Regions from separate parts of the Bacillus salitolerans genome, predicted to be linked through region 2. Evidence: a T-box and tRNA genes for the amino acid it is inferred to sense, from the RefSeq annotation. Region 2 holds a T-box; the other holds one or more tRNA genes.
The links. The T-box of region 2 lies ahead of alaS (alanine--tRNA ligase). A T-box ahead of a tRNA ligase gene usually reads a tRNA of that ligase, here a tRNA-Ala.
Positions count from the first base shown of each region.

Region 1: it encodes a tRNA-Ala, which carries the amino acid that the T-box ahead of alaS (alanine--tRNA ligase) is inferred to sense. The anticodon was not compared.

Region 1 covers NZ_JBHUEM010000049.1:4,533-12,693, forward strand. The annotation lists gene ACFSCX_RS20205 (hypothetical protein) at 1-166, opposite strand, end outside; gene ACFSCX_RS20210 (hypothetical protein) at 398-571, shown strand; gene ACFSCX_RS20215 (hypothetical protein) at 625-1,230, shown strand; gene ACFSCX_RS20220 (Mu transposase domain-containing protein) at 1,227-1,919, shown strand; gene istB (IS21-like element helper ATPase IstB) at 1,912-2,631, shown strand; partial or broken gene ACFSCX_RS20230 (ATP-binding protein) at 2,699-5,242, shown strand; tRNA gene ACFSCX_RS20235 (tRNA-Ala) at 5,330-5,402, opposite strand; gene ACFSCX_RS20240 (GNAT family N-acetyltransferase) at 5,531-6,079, shown strand; gene ACFSCX_RS20245 (DUF4359 domain-containing protein) at 6,146-6,448, shown strand; gene ACFSCX_RS20250 (AMP-binding protein) at 6,509-8,161, opposite strand, start outside.
Region 2 covers NZ_JBHUEM010000009.1:151,146-159,306, forward strand. The annotation lists gene ACFSCX_RS08890 (O-methyltransferase) at 1-482, opposite strand, end outside; gene mltG (endolytic transglycosylase MltG) at 609-1,730, opposite strand; gene ACFSCX_RS08900 (DUF1292 domain-containing protein) at 2,225-2,521, opposite strand; gene ruvX (Holliday junction resolvase RuvX) at 2,535-2,951, opposite strand; gene ACFSCX_RS08910 (IreB family regulatory phosphoprotein) at 2,953-3,219, opposite strand; gene alaS (alanine--tRNA ligase) at 3,388-6,024, opposite strand; T-box leader at 6,279-6,492, opposite strand; gene ACFSCX_RS08920 (AI-2E family transporter) at 6,544-7,605, opposite strand; gene ACFSCX_RS08925 (YrzQ family protein) at 7,712-7,846, opposite strand; gene ACFSCX_RS08930 (hypothetical protein) at 7,868-8,056, opposite strand; gene ACFSCX_RS08935 (PRC-barrel domain-containing protein) at 8,075-8,161, opposite strand, start outside.

The DNA of each region.
Region 1 (8,161 bases), on a different contig from region 2:
CGATATCCTCTTTCTTAACGTTAATATCCCCATTTGATTTAGGCTTTTCTCCTTCGGTTTCCTCTGGTGCTACTGAATTAACAACAAGTTGATTTTCCTCATTGTTATTGCATGCTACTAATAATAGATAAAATGATAGAAGTAATAATATATGTAATATTTTCATAATAATTTACACACCCCATTATTAATCTAATCTCTTTAAAAGAATTTTATCTGATGTCTAACTTAATTCCACAACTATCCTATTCTATAGAGTTCAACAAGAATAGGGTTTAATCCTTCTCATGCACGTTGCACGTCAATCTAATTGAAAATTAATCAGAGTCTATCGCATTATGAACTACCCCCGTCAAGTAGACAGGGGACACAAAAGCGTAATAAGGGAGTGAGGTAGATGCCAAAAGTACAAGTAACTAAAGAGCATTACGAATATTTTAGAAATGCTGAAAAAATTACAGGAAAGAAAGTAAAAGATTTAGTTATTGGTGTCCCTGATTGCGTCGAAGGTATTCATGGAGTTTATCAGGTAAAGTGTTGTTATAAAACAAACCATTTGGTTTTATGGTAATATTTGTATGACAGAAAGAGGATCTAACGGAAAAAGACATTTGGGGGAGAGAGATGAATAAGGTTATATTAGTTTTATTAATACTTCTATTCTTTTCAATTGTATTCAATGGATTTCAATTTTATCTATATTCCAAAGAACAGAACAAAAGAAATATAGTTGAGAAATCAATGCTTATGAATGAATTTAGTGATAGAGCCGAAAAATGGAGAAATTTTAATCAGTTCATTTCCAAAATACTTCAGGAAAAGAATATTAACTACCCTATCAGTAAACAACAGTCAGATATGTATTTTGAATTAGCCAAGCATGAAATGTCTTTGATACTAAAACAAACAAGCAATGTAGGTTCTTTTGCTATTTCAGACCATTATATTGAATATGCACAGTTTATAAGCGAGTTTGACCGACAATTTAAAACACTTGTACAACGCTTCAATGGTAAACTACCAATTATGAAAAGAGAGCAATTAGTGGAATTATCAAATAGCTTAGAGAAAAGTTATAAACTTTATATGAATGTTGGAGTAGGTAGGTTTGGAGCAAGTAGTAAGGGTTCAGTAATGTTTGAAGTTATATTTGAACCAAACATAGAAATTCTAGACAAAGTAATAGATGAATTATCATCTATTCGAAAAGAAATAGAAGCAATTGAATGATTTGTTGTGCTAAAGTGTGCGAGCCTCATTATGAGAAAGGAATTCTCCAATCTAAACTTTATTTACAAGATAAAGAGGAGTGGCTCTTATTACCTGAGAAGGCGTTTCAATGCGTTCGTTATCAAGAGCTAAAAGCAGATAAATACGGATTTGTCTCTTTAGATGATAAGCAATACTCAACTTCACCAAGGTTCTCTCAGCAGAGAGTTAAACTATGTATCTCCTATAACTCCGTTATAGTTTTAAGTGAGAACAACGAGTTAATTGTAAAACATAGTAGATTGTATGGGACACGCCGAAAATCAATGGTATGGCAGCCGTATCTAGATTTATTGTCAAAGAGACCTAAGGCTATTAAGTACTCGAGTATATATAATCAATTCCCTGAAGTATGGTCCAATTACTTGCGTAATTGTACAGAAGAAGAGCAAAAAGAAGCCTTACGCCTAGTTGGTCGGCTCTTAAAGAACCAAGATTTCAGTCTACTAAATAAAGCATTAGCTTTAGCTTCACAGAATGGTCATCCAAGTGCTGATCAAATTAAGCACTGTTTTTATTCCTTACATAACAACAAAGGTACGCACGAAGCCATCTCTACAAATCTAGTAGTCCCGACATTACCAACTGTTACCCGTGGCTTAAATCATTATGACACCTTCTTTAAGGGAGGGGTTTATAGCAATGGATAGGCAAATTGAAGCATACGCAAAGCGATTAAAGCTAAGTTGGATAAGAGAACACTATCATGAAGTTGAGGAAAGTGATCCAAAAGAATACCTTCTCAGGCTATTTGAAAAAGAAGTTGCCAATCGGGAAGAACGAAAGATTAACTTATTATTAAACCAAGCTCAACTCCCTAAAACAGGTGGAAGTCCCTATCAGTGGGAACATATACAAATTCCACAAGGAATAGAACGAGAGCAAGTGTTATATGGAGATTTTATTTCAGAAAAGGAAAACCTCATTTTCTATGGAGGGGTTGGTACAGGAAAAACATATTTGACAACGTTATTATCCTTAAATGCCATAAATAGATTTGGCAGTTGCGTAAAGTTCTTTACAGTGGCAGGCTTGGTAAACAAATTAATTGAGGCTAATCAGAATTGCACTTTACCGAAGTTTATGAAGCAGTTAGAAAAGCTCGATCTACTAGTGTTAGACGAGCTTGGGTACATCCCATTGCATAAAGAAGGAGCTGAATTATTATTCCAGGTAATATCAATGTGTTATGAAAGTAAGAGCTTAGTCATCACGACAAACCTTCAATTTGGTCAGTGGAATCATGTTTTTGGAGATCCTATTCTAACTGAAGCAGTTATTGACAGGCTGATTCATCACTCACATTTATTAGTCTTCAAAGGTGATAGTTTCAGGTACAAAGAGTCTTTATTACACAATTAAACTAGGGTGGCAAGTGGCATACATTTTTAAATGCCATTTGATACATTTTTTACTTGCCAAATACAACCAAATCGAAAAGAAAGCTCAAGTACGTCAATACGAAGCTATTGCCGAGCAACCTATGGGCAAGCAAATACAAGTAGATTGGGGAGTAACCAAGCAAAAGACAACGACGAAAAAAGAAGTAAAGCTATATTTTATAGCTTTTGTGTTAGCACATTCACGATATAAGTATATGGAATGGCAAGACAGACCATTTACAACAAAGGATACCATTCGATGTCACGTGAATGCATTCAAATATCTTGGAGGAAGGCCTGAAGAAATAGTTTATGATCAAGATAATTTAATTGCGGTTAGTGAGAATGCTGGAGATTTAATATTAACTTCAGAGTTCCAAGCATATGTGAAAGACTGTAAGTTTAGAGTTCATTTATGTAGAAAAGCAGATCCTGAATCAAAAGGTATGATTGAAAATGTAGTGAAATACATAAAAGGAAATTTCGCTGATAGTCGAGTATTTAAAGACATAGAAGATTGGAATACACGCGCAATTCAGTGGTTAGAACGTACCGGAAATTATAATGTTCACAATACAACGAAAAAGAGACCAGTAGAAGTGTTTCTCGTCGAAAAGCAACACTTAATACCAGTCTCTCCCCTACTTTCGATTGAAAGTAACCTTACAAACAGTATAACAAGGAATGTAGGTAAGGACAACACGATTCGTTATGAATCGAATCGTTACTCGTTACCATTAGGAACCTACGGTTCAATTCCTAAAAACCAGGTGTTCTTAGAGATTAAAGGTGACTTTCCTGGCATATTAATTATTCGTAAACAACCTGATGGTGAAAAGATAGCTGAACATCAGATTAATAAAGAAAAAGGAAGATTAATTAAAAATCGTAATCATAGGCGAGACCGTTCTCTTGGCATCGAAGAGATGAAAAATAGTATCATTACTTTTTTTGATAATCAGGATGATGCGAATGCCTTTGTAGATGAGATATGTAAAAGATATCATCGATATCGACGAGATCAACTAACAATTCTCCTAACTCTGATAAAGAAAGATTCAGCATTAATAAATCAAGCACTTACTATATGTATTAAAGAAAAGCTCTATAGTGCCAATGATCTTCGAGATATAGTTAATTACTTAAAGATTTCATCGCCTTCCATAGAGAGTGCTGAGAACAAAATCAGTGTTTCAACATCTTCTGACTCCGTTAATACATTGTTTGAACTGAATAAACGCGAAGCCAAAAGCATTGAACGAAGAATGAAATGGGCTCGGTTCCCTTATATTAAAACGCTAAGTGAATTCATGGTGGAAGAGCAATCAGCCATAACAGAAAGACATTTAACACAGTTAAAAGAGCTTAGTTGGTTAGAACAACAATACAACTTAATATTGCTAGGACCGCCTGGAGTAGGCAAAACCTTTTTAACTATTGGCTTGGGAATAGAAGCTATTCAAAGAGGGTTTCAAGTTTTTTTTGTGACAATGGGAGAATTAATGCAATTATTAAAAACACAAGAATTTACTCATAAATCACAAGTACAGATAAAGAGACTTCAATCATCTGACTTAGTAATAATTGATGATTTAATGTATATGGCAATGGATCAGCGTGAAGCAAATCTATTTTTTCAGATAGTAAATCACTTATATGAACGAAGTTCAATCATCCTAACTTCAAATAAAAATCCTGAGCAATGGAGTGAACTGATGGGTGATCAGGGCATTGGAGAAAAACTTCTCTCCCACATTACGTCTGATGATATAAAAAATTTTTATGCTCAAAAAAAGCGGGAGAAATATGCAGATAAAACAATCAGCACAATTCACAAGTTTCTATCAACGTTGTTTTATTCTGCTGTGGAAGATGGTTATCTGGCTGAGCATCCAATGAGTTCAATGAAGAAAAGTAAACCTAAGGATCCAAACCGAATTGCTCATCCTTGGAATTATAAAGAGGTCACTCAATTTCTAGATGTTGCAGAACAAGAAGGAAAAGATATCATGTTTGAATTTGAACTTTCAACAGGAGTAAGGCAAGGAGAACTGCTGGCATTTCCTTGGTTTGACATTGATCTTGAGCGGAAAACGGTAACGGTAACCAGAAGTGTATCCTATGATGAAGATGGAAATCCAGAACTTATGCCGAAAAGTCAAGAAAGTTACCGTACCTTATCTATCCCGGATAATCTAGTTGAGAAGTTAAAAAAGCACAGAGAGAAACAGGATGAACTAAAGAAACGTTATGGTGATGGTTATAAATATGAGTTGGATTTAGTTTTTCCTGTAAGTCATGGTGGCTTTCAAAACCCGTCAAATGTTCGAAGATTATTTTATGATCTCATTAAAAAAGCGAAAGTACGCCGAATAACCTTTCATGATTTGAGACACACACATGCTAGCCTACTTATTCGAAGTGGTGCCTCACCCACTATTGTACAAAAGCGTCTAGGTCATCAAGATATTGAAACAACTTTTAGGTATTATGGTCATCTATGGCCGAATGCCGATCAAGAGGCCGTAGAAAAGCTTGAAATAGAAATGGGAAAATACAAAGATCCAAATCGTCGAAATGAGGAAACGTGAATTTTGTGAACTTAAAGAGATTTTGAATGGGAAAAGAAGAAATGAAGAAACAAAAAAATCCCTTGTACGACAAGGGATTTTCGGTGATGGAGCATAGGGGGCTCGAACCCCTGACCTCTACGCTGCCAGCGTAGCGCTCTCCCAGCTGAGCTAATGCCCCGTAATGAGTATGAAGTTATTGTAAATCGCTTTCAAAAATTAGTCAATAAGGAAAAAAGGATAATCATCTGCTACCTAATTTTGGTATAATCTATTAATCAGTCATTAAATATTGAAAGAAGGTACCGTATGTCTAATTATCCTATTCTTGAAACAGATCGGCTAATACTTAGAAAGATAAGAGAGGAGGATGCTGACTTTTTATTAGAACACTTTGGTAATCCTGAAGTCGTCCGATATTTTGGAATGTCCCCTATGAAGGAAAGAGAGTCCGCAATCGGTTTCATCGATTCATTTAAGGATGGATTTGAAAATAATACTGTGATGCGATGGGCCATTACAGACAAAGAAACGGGAAAAACGATGGGAACAGTTGGTTTTCATAATATATCGAATTCTTATAGGCGTTGTGAGGTAGGATACGATTTAAGTCCAGCTTTTTGGGGAAAAGGAATAATGCCAGAGGCACTTGCTATAGTAATTGATTTCTTATTTGAAAATAGACAAATGAATAGAGTTGGGGCAACAATCGTCAATCACAATGCAGCATCCTCCCGAGTGGTTGAAAAACTAGGATTCAAAAACGAAGGTTTACTTCGTCATTATATTATTCAAGAAGGTGAACTTCTTGATGCTTATATGTTTAGTATCCTTAAAGAAGAATGGGATCAACGGTAAAATAGGTTTAAACTATTGAATCTTTGGAAAGGATGGAAATCGACTATAATAATGGAGGTTTCTATCTTGAAAAAGAAATATGTTGGTGTCATGTTGGTGACTGCCTTTATACTACTAATGATTATCTTAAACCCAGGTCAGGATAAATATGTATCATGGGTTGCAGACCGACTTACTGAGGAAAAAGGTGTTCTCGTTAGTATTGGAGTAGATTACGTAGCAAAACCTATTATTTCATCCTCCACTACGAGAAAGGACTATTTCTTCTTTACCATTTACCATACAAATATATTGTCTGATAAAGATATCATCACACTTGGGATTATGAATCAATTTATCCCAATCAAAAGTATAGCATTTGAAAAATAACGAAGCTTATTAAAAAGCTTCGTTATTTTTTGTAGTAGAAAGGCATCGGGGACCCCGGTGCTACATTACTTCCTTTGATAAATTTGATGCCCATTCCCGTAGTATATATTTTTGAATTTTACCCGAAGCCGTCATCGGATACTCATCTACAAAGAAAATGTACTCTGGGATTTTATAATAAGCCAGCTTGCCTGTGCAATAATCACGAATAACTGTTTCTGAGAGAGACTGTCCCTCTTTAAGTACAATACACGCTGCAACCTTCTCGCCATATTTCTCGTCGGGGACACCAACGACTTGAACATCTAATATAGAAGGGTGTTGATAAAGAAACTCTTCAATTTCACGTGGGTAAATATTTTCCCCACCACGAATAATCATATCTTTTAATCTGCCGGTAATGGCAATATACCCTTCATCATCCATAGTGGCTAAATCACCAGTATGAAGCCAGCCATCCTCATCGATTGCTTCCATCGTTGCCTCAGGCATCTTATAATACCCTTTCATTATTAGATAGCCTTTTGTGCATAGTTCTCCTTGAACTCCCCTAGGTACTTCAAGACCTGTATTAGGGTCCACAACCTTCACATCTACAAACGGATGAGCTTTCCCGACAGAATTTACTCTTCTACTTATAGGGTCATCAGTAACAGTTTGGGTGATGACCGGAGATGCCTCTGTTTGTCCATAAGCAATCGTGATATCATTCATACCCATGTCATTCATAACTTTTTTCATGACTTCAATTGGGCAATTAGATCCCGCCATTATACCAGTACGTAACGAGGAAAGATCAAACTCATGAAAATTTGGGTGATTAAGCTCTGCGATAAACATGGTAGGTACACCATGTAATCCGGTACATCGTTCTTTTTCTACAACCTCAAGAACAAGTTTTGGGTCAAATTCGATTGTTGGTAGCATAGTGGCACCAACGGAAACACAAGCTAATACCCCTAATACACAACCGAAGCAATGAAAAAACGGAACAGGTATACATAGTCGATCCTCATTTGTTAACTTCATTGCTTGGGCAACTAGAAAACCATTGTTTACAATGTTGTGATGGGTAAGCATGACACCTTTTGGAAAACCAGTCGTTCCAGAGGTATATTGCATATTGATGACATCACTTGGATGTGTATCTTTTTCTCTTTCTAACAACTCTTCATCCGAAACGTTGTTTGAGAGCTTGAGCATTTCATTCCAATGCATCATTTCATACGGAGACGTTTCTTCCCCAATAAAGATGACATTTTTTAAATTGGGTAGTTTATGATTTGAAATACTTTTATGCGGATCTATGAGGTTTAAAATGGAAGCTATAATGTCTGTATAGGACGTTCCTTTAAAGCCATTAATACAGAAAAGTGTCGTACTGTCGGATTGCTTTAGGAGATACTCTAATTCACTCTCCTGATAGCTAGTATTCACTGTTACTAATACAGCGCCAATTCTAGCAGATGCAAATTGTAAAATGACCCACTCAGGTACATTTGTTGCCCATATTGCAAGGTGTTCCCCTTTTTTTATCCCAAGCCCTAACAATGCTTTCGCTACTTTAGTAGTTTCATCCCAAAACTCCTGATATGTATACCTAATTCCCTCTTTATAGTATACAAGGGCTTCCTTTTCAGCATTTGTATTTACTGCTTTTAATAAGAGGTTACCGATTGTTTCTTGTTTTAGTTGAATCATTTTCTTCCCCCT
Region 2 (8,161 bases):
ACGAGACCTTTAAATAGAACATTATCAGAAATAATGACTCCGCTTTTTGCCAAGTGCTGCTCATATTTCTCAAAAAACTTGGTATACTGTCCCTTTGCAGCATCAATAAAAATGCAATCAAATGTTCCACTAATCGTTACATCTAAGGCATCTGAAAGAATAACCTTTATTTGGTTCTCTACATTTGCCTCTTTAATATAAGAAAGCGCCTTATTATAGCGCTCTTCATCACGTTCTATTGTCACTATTTTAGTTTCTGGAAGTGCTTTTGCCATTCTAATGGCCGAATAACCGATAGCCGTTCCGATTTCTAAAATGGCTTTTGGTTCCACAAGTCTAAGCAATTGAAGTAATGCTTCGATTCCTATTAATTCCATAATCGGAACATCATTTTCCTTCGCATATTGTTCCATCTTAGCTAGTAAAGGTTCTCGGTTTGGAATCAGGGATTCTAAATAAGCTTCAATTTCCGAAGGCACCATAATTGTCCCTCCTTCTGTAATCAACTCGATATATTTTAACATAAAGAATAGGGGAATGCGAATTTTTCGAGTCACATTCCCCTATTGAGATCATTTACTGCTAGAACGCAATTTTAGAGAAATAAATTATTGAATATGTTTTGCTTTTTCCCGGTTATGTTCTTCTAGGGATTTCGTAAAAATCACTTCTCCTTCTTTTGTAGCAAGGAAGTAAAGGAAATTAGTTTCAGCTGGATAAAGGGCTGCTTTTATAGACATTTCCCCTGCATTTGCAATAGGGCCAATCGGCAAGCCTTGAATTATATAGGTATTATAAGGTGATTCTACTTCTAAATCTACATATAGTACTCTGTCCTTATGTTCGCCGAGTGCATATAATACCGTAGGATCCGTTTGCAGTGGCATGTTGATATCCATCCTGTTATAGAAAACACTTGAAATCTTTTCCCGGTCCGTTTGACCAGTAGCTTCTTCTTCTATTAAGGAAGCAAGAGTCAGGAGTTCATGAACGGTCATTTCCTTTTCAGCTAAGCCATCCTGATACGACGAAACAATTTCCTCGGTCTTATCTAGCATCGTTTGGATAATTTCTTCAATACTTGGATTTGCCTTATAAAAGGAATACGTTGCAGGATATAAATAGCCTTCTAGTGGGTAGCGGATGCCCTCTTTAAATATTTCATCCGTTAAAATAGAAGGGTATAACTCGACAAGCTTTTTCAGATATTCAATATCATTCAGCTTGTTCATTATATCTTCCTCTGAATGCCCTACTTTTTCATGTATTATTTTGGCGATTTGTTCTAGGTGTTTTCCTTCTGGTATCGTAAGTGAGAAAACAGCTTCTTGAATAACCTTACCCGTTTTCAAACTTGCTATGATTTCCTCAAAGGTCATGGATTGATTGAGCTTATATTCTCCAGCTTGGAAATCCCCTTCATTTTTAAATTTAATGTAGTATTTAAAAATTTTAGCATTTTTGACAATACCATGCTCTTGTAGAATATTCGCAATCTTAGTTGGAGATGAACCCATTGGAACTGTTACATCTATAGGCGTGGAATTTGTCGGGTCTACTGGTTGTAAAGCAGATTTAATATAAGAATACCCGAACGCGATTCCTCCTCCTATTAACAAAAAGATTATAAGTGAAATTATTAGAACGATTCTTCTCACTATTCTTGCTTCTTGATGCTTTTCAAGGAGCTTCTGTTTAAGTTTATCGTCGTCAGAATCGAATGAAAACATCGATAGCCCTCCCCTCAACGGACTTATTATACTATAATTTTTCTGTTTTTCGCCAATTAATTACAAAAGGGGGCAATTTTTTTCTTTATTAAATAAAATACAGCCCTAAAGGCTTGTCACCTCGTAAAAATCCTCCCTGTTCGAAAAGGAGTTTCACAAGTATAAGTGATTCAAAATGTATAATTGAACCCTGCTCTTTGACATTTCACAAGTCGAAGTGCTTCTAAATGTCCAATTGAACCCCGCTCTTTAACATTTCACAAGTCAAAGTGCTTCTAAATGTCCAATGTTTTTTCGTCTAGCCACGATAGGCAAATGTTCCTATATGAGAAAAAGGGTGTTCTTCCCCGTTCACTCATTTAGGGTTATTTGACCTCGTGTGGCTGGGCGCTGACGCTGGATTTAGCCGTAACATTGTATGAACTAAACACCAGAAACGTATATTTTCTTAACTTATACAAAAAAAACAAGCCCAAAGGCTTGTCCTTTATTTTTTATTCTTCTTCCTCTTCCTCTTCTTGCTCATCTAGGAAGGTATTAAGCATTTCCTCGATCATATCCCACTCTTCTTCTGTCTCAATTGGTGAAAGCTCTCCCTCATCATTTTCACCTGGTGAGAAGCTTGAAGCGTGAATCTCTACATCTTCCTCATCAGCTTGGTCACCACTAATTGGGTAGTAAAGGACATAATTTTTCTTAAATTTATCTGATTCGAACGTAAATAGTACCTCGCATAATTGTTCGTTACCATTATCGTCTATTACAGTTATTTGTTTTTCACCATGTTCCATTCTTTTCACCTCGTCAATTTTTGCTATCTAAATAACCTTGAAGTATAACAGATGCTGCCATTTTATCAATCACTTTCTTTCGTTTCTTTCTGCTTACATCTGCAGTAATAAGAAGGCGCTCTGCTGCCATTGTCGATAATCGCTCGTCCCATAATACGACTGGCAATTGAAATGCTTCTTTTAACATTTCGGCATATTGTTGACATGCTTCACCACGGGGGCCAATCGTCCCGTTCATATTTCTAGGTAGACCAACAACAATAGTATCTACTCCATATTCATCAATTATTTCTTTTAGACGTTTAAATCCGAACTCTTTTTTTTCCTCATTAATTCGAACAGTTTCTACCCCTTGTGCAGTCCAACCCATTTCATCACTCATAGAAACACCAAGGGTTTTCGTACCAACGTCCAATCCCATAATTCTCATGTTATACACCACGATTGTTTTTCAAATATGATTTTACAAGTTCTTCAATTAATTCGTCTCTTTCCAATTTCCTAATAATATTCCTGGCATCCTTATGTCTTGGAATATAGGCAGGATCTCCTGATAACAAATAGCCGACAATTTGATTAATCGGATTATAGCCTTTTTCCTGTAGTGCCTCATAAACAGTAGAAAGGACCTCATCGACATTTGTATCAATTTGCTCATCTTGAACATTAAATTTCATTGTTTTATCAAAAGAGCTCATGTTTACACCTCACTCTCAAGTCCAGCTTGTCAACATTTACCTATATTGTACAACAACCATTTCCTATAATAAAGCAAAGCCTTGAAAAATACTAAAAATAAAGCTTTAAAATATATGTATAGTAGGAAATAGGGTCGCACATTCCCTATTTCCCTCCATCAAGTTCAATTAGATTGAACGGACCCATTCGAACGTTGATTCAAGTGCTTGATCTAATTTTTTAGGATCTTTTCCTCCAGCCTGTGCCATATCAGCACGGCCACCACCACCGCCTCCACAGCGTGTTGCTACTTCTTTGATTAGCTTTCCAGCATGATAGCCCTTAGAAATGAGATCTTCCGTTACCCCCGCTGATAGATTCACTTTATCTTCTCCAGCTACTGAGCCTAAAATGATTACACCTGACCCCAGTTTTTTCTTTAATTCGTCCACCATTGAACGGAGGTTATTCATATCAGTAGCATTTACTTTACTAGCTAACACGTTTACTCCATTAATTTCCTGAATCTTATTAGTAAGATTAGATGCTTCTATATTGCCTAATTTTGCAGATAATGATTCATTTTCTCGATGAAGCTGTTTAATTTCTCCTTGAAGCCCTTCAATTCTGCTAACAATATCTTTTGGATTTGCTTTTAGCTTGAACGCTGCCTCTTGTAATAAACTGATTTGATCATTCATCACTTCATAAGCGGATTTACCTGTCACTGCCTCAATACGTCTTGTTCCTGCCCCAATCCCAGATTCAGAAACAATCTTAAATAATCCAATTACAGCCGTGTTTGGAACGTGGCATCCACCACAAAGCTCAAGTGAGTAGTCTCCTACTTGAACAACACGTACAATATTTCCGTACTTTTCTCCGAATAATGCCATAGCACCCATTGCTTTAGCTTCATCTAATGAGCGATTGGATATTTCAACCGTGATACTTTTCCATATTTTCTCATTTACAATCGATTCAATTTGCTCTAGTTCCTCTTGTTTTACTTGTCCAAAATGTGAAAAATCAAAACGTAATCTGTCTGGTGTTACTAATGAACCAGCTTGGTTGACATGATTTCCTAACACATCTTTTAAGGCTTGGTGAAGTAAATGGGTTGCAGTGTGGTTTTTTATGATACTAGATCTAAGCTCGTCATTGATTACTGCTTTTACGTCCATTCCTTTTTCAAGAGTTCCCTGTTCAACAATTACATGATGTAAATGCTGACCGTTTGGTGCTTTTTGAACATCCTTAACAAAAACTTTAACTGCATCATTCTGTAAATATCCTTTATCAGCTACTTGACCACCACTTTCAGCATAAAAAGGTGTGATATTTAAAACGAGCTGAGCTTCTTCCCCTTCTCGAAGTGCTGATACAAATGCATTATCTTTTACAATTTCTACTACCGTAGAGTTTTCTTCTATTTGTTCATACCCACTAAATGAGCTCTCTGCTTTAATATCACCAAGAACCCCGCCTTGTACTTGCATAGAGCCTACATCTTGCCTAGCAGCTCTTGCACGCTCACGTTGGCTGTTCATTTCAGCTTCAAAGCCTTCGTGGTCTACCTTCATTCCTTCTTCTTCTGCGTACTCTTCTGTTAATTCCACAGGGAAACCATACGTATCATATAAACGGAACACATCTGATCCAGGTATCGTATTTTCGTTCTTTTCTTTCTGAGCTTTAATGACAGTAGATAATATTGCGAGTCCTTCGTTTAAAGTCTCATGAAATCTTTCTTCCTCATTTTTGATAACCTTTTGAATGAATTCTGACTTTTCCTTTACTTCTGGATAGTAGTCAACCATAATCTCTGCTACTACTGGTACTAGTTCTACCATAAATGGACGGTGGATATTTAATTGCTTAGCATATCGAACTGCTCTTCTAAGTAAGCGTCTTAATACATAACCTCTTCCTTCATTTGATGGCAAAGCCCCGTCCCCAACAGCGAAAGTAACGGTACGGATATGATCAGCAATGACTTTAAATGCGACATCTTTCTCTTTTTGTCCGCCATAACGCTCCCCTGAGATTTTTTCCGTTGCTTCAATAATTGGCATGAATAAATCTGTATCAAAAGTAGTTGGAACATTTTGAATAACCGAACACATCCGCTCAAGGCCCATACCTGTATCAATGTTCTTCTTAGGCAATGGTGTGTACGTACCATCTGGATTATGGTTAAACTGAGAAAACACAAGGTTCCATACTTCTAAATAACGATCATTTTCTCCGCCAGGATATAACTCCGAGTCCGACGGGTCATTTCCATAGCTCTCGCCGCGATCATAAAAGATCTCTGTATTAGGTCCACTTGGTCCTTCACCAATGTCCCAATAGTTGCCTTCAAGACGAATAATTCTCTCCTTTGGTATACCAATTTCTTCTAACCAGATTTTATAAGCTTCTTCATCCTCGGGATGAATGGTTACGGAGAGTTTTTCTTTTTCAAATCCAATCCATTCTTCACTCGTTAAAAATTCCCATGCCCAATGGATCGATTCCTTTTTAAAGTAATCACCGATCGAGAAATTTCCTAACATTTCAAAGAATGTGTGGTGGCGAGCAGTTTTCCCTACATTTTCAATATCATTTGTACGAATAGACTTTTGTGCATTACAAATTTTCGGGTTATCTGGAATTACACGACCATCGAAATATTTCTTCAGTGTTGCAACACCGCTGTTGATCCAAAGTAGAGACGGATCCTCGTGCGGTACTAACGAACGACTAGGTTCTACTGAATGGCCTTTTTCCTTAAAGAAATCTAAAAACATCTGTCGTACTTGAGCTGACGATAAATTTTTCATTTTTTATTTCCTCCTATAAATATTATTAAATTGACAAGAACAAATGGTACAAGCGACCTTGGGTAGCCTCAGGCAGAGTAAATGTTCAAAAGTGAAGAAAAGGTCGGTTATTCCCTTATATTCACTTCAGGTTATTTGACCTCAGGCGGGCTGGGCGCTGAAGCTTGATTCAGATTTACTCGCCAAATTACCCACAATAATAACTTTTATTATTTCTTAGCAATAAAAAAACTCCCACCCCTGTTTTATAAAAAAACAGGGACGAGAGTTAGTCGCGGTACCACCCTGATTATGACTACCTTTAGGAAGTCATCACCTTGGATTTCTGTAACGTAGAAACAGACGATAGGGTATTAGCCTATTCTTCGGAATAGCTTCGGTTACTCTCTCACATAGAATTCCTTTCAGCCAAGGGAATTCCTCTCTTAATGTGGGCTGTAACGTACTCATTTCCTTCATCGATTTAAAATCTTTGATTATATTGATATGCGCTATTATAGACAATGTGAATATTGTTTGTCAATGCCTTGAAAAGTGAACTTTTGCATGAAGTATAGTAACTTTTATGATTGCAAGAAGAGGAACTGCTACTATAAGTCCAATGATTCCACCCAATTCCCCACCTACTAATAACGCAAACATAATAATTACTGGATGCATATGCAAGCTCTTTCCAACAATAATGGGTGATAAGAGATTCCCTTCAATAAACTGTAAAGAAAAGATTAGAACTGTAACCCAAATCACCATTTTTCCAGATATCGTAACAGAAATTAATAAAGCAGGCACCGCTCCAAATATGGGTCCAAAATATGGGATAATATTAGTAATTCCAATGATGGTTCCGAGCAGAAGAGGATATTTCATACCAATCATCCATAATCCCACCGAAGCTAATACCCCAATTACTAAACAAACTAGCAGTTGTCCTCTTATATAATTTCCTAGTGATTGATCAATATCACGTAGAAACCGAACGCCTGGTTTTCTCCATCTTCTTGGAGTTACGTACCATAATGATCTTTTCATTAAGTTATAGTCCTTCAGCATATAAAAAACTAGAAAAGGGATAAGGGCAAGAATGATAATATAATTTAATAAGGATTTAATTCCTTCAACTAATAAAGTTAAAAGAGAACCTAGCCCTTCTTCAATATTTTGGAGTCCTTCTTCTATTCTTGCATGAAGTCCTTCTGGAAATTGCTCTGTTTGTGAATGGATTACAAGCGACCATTCTCGATATTGTTCAAATAAATTAGGCACATTATTCGTAAACTCTCTAATCTGAAAAATGATTTGAGGTACACCTTTATATAAAGCAAAGCCGAGTCCTCCAAAGAACAATAAGTAAATGACGAGTATGGCTATTGGCCTTGGTATATTATGACCATGTAGCTTCTCAATCAAAGGATGCAATAAATATGTGATAAAAGATGCTATCAAAAAAGGTATAAATATTGCTAAAACTGCTTTGTAGAAAGGGGCCCAGTAAAGTTCTATTTTCTTAAACATAAAAAGACATAGAAAAATAAGCAGAAGTATCACAAGTCTTAAAATCCAGTTAATATGGGACTTCTTCACTCTTTACCCCTCCTTAATTCTATGGTTAACCTTCATTAATGATTTATTCATTGTTTACATAACAAGAAATCCCTGTTGTAATTAACAGGGATTTCACTTTTACACATTATGGTAATAAATTGGTCATACGTTTTCGGAGTTTTTTCATGTTGCGGTTCGACATCAAATTTCTCTCTTGTGCTTTGTGATATGCGTATGCACCAACACCCATGGCAATTAATGATGTCAATGTTCTGTTCATGCTGACCACTCCTTATTTGTTTTACATATTTATTATTCGTTCATCCTCACCAAATAAGTCGTCTAATGAGCTAAGTGTTCCATCCTCTTCGACTTGATGAACATTCATCACACCTTTTGAAACAGAAAGCTCAATAAAACAATTCCAGCAATAATATTGATTAACTCCGATTTTTCCTATATCTTTGCTTCGACAATTTGGGCACTGCACGAATTAGGGCCTCCTCTATTAGGTGTCAATTTCTATTTGGATAATATCTTCGCCAAATTGAAGAGGGTTTTTAGTTGGAATTACTTTTTTACCTTCTGCAATATC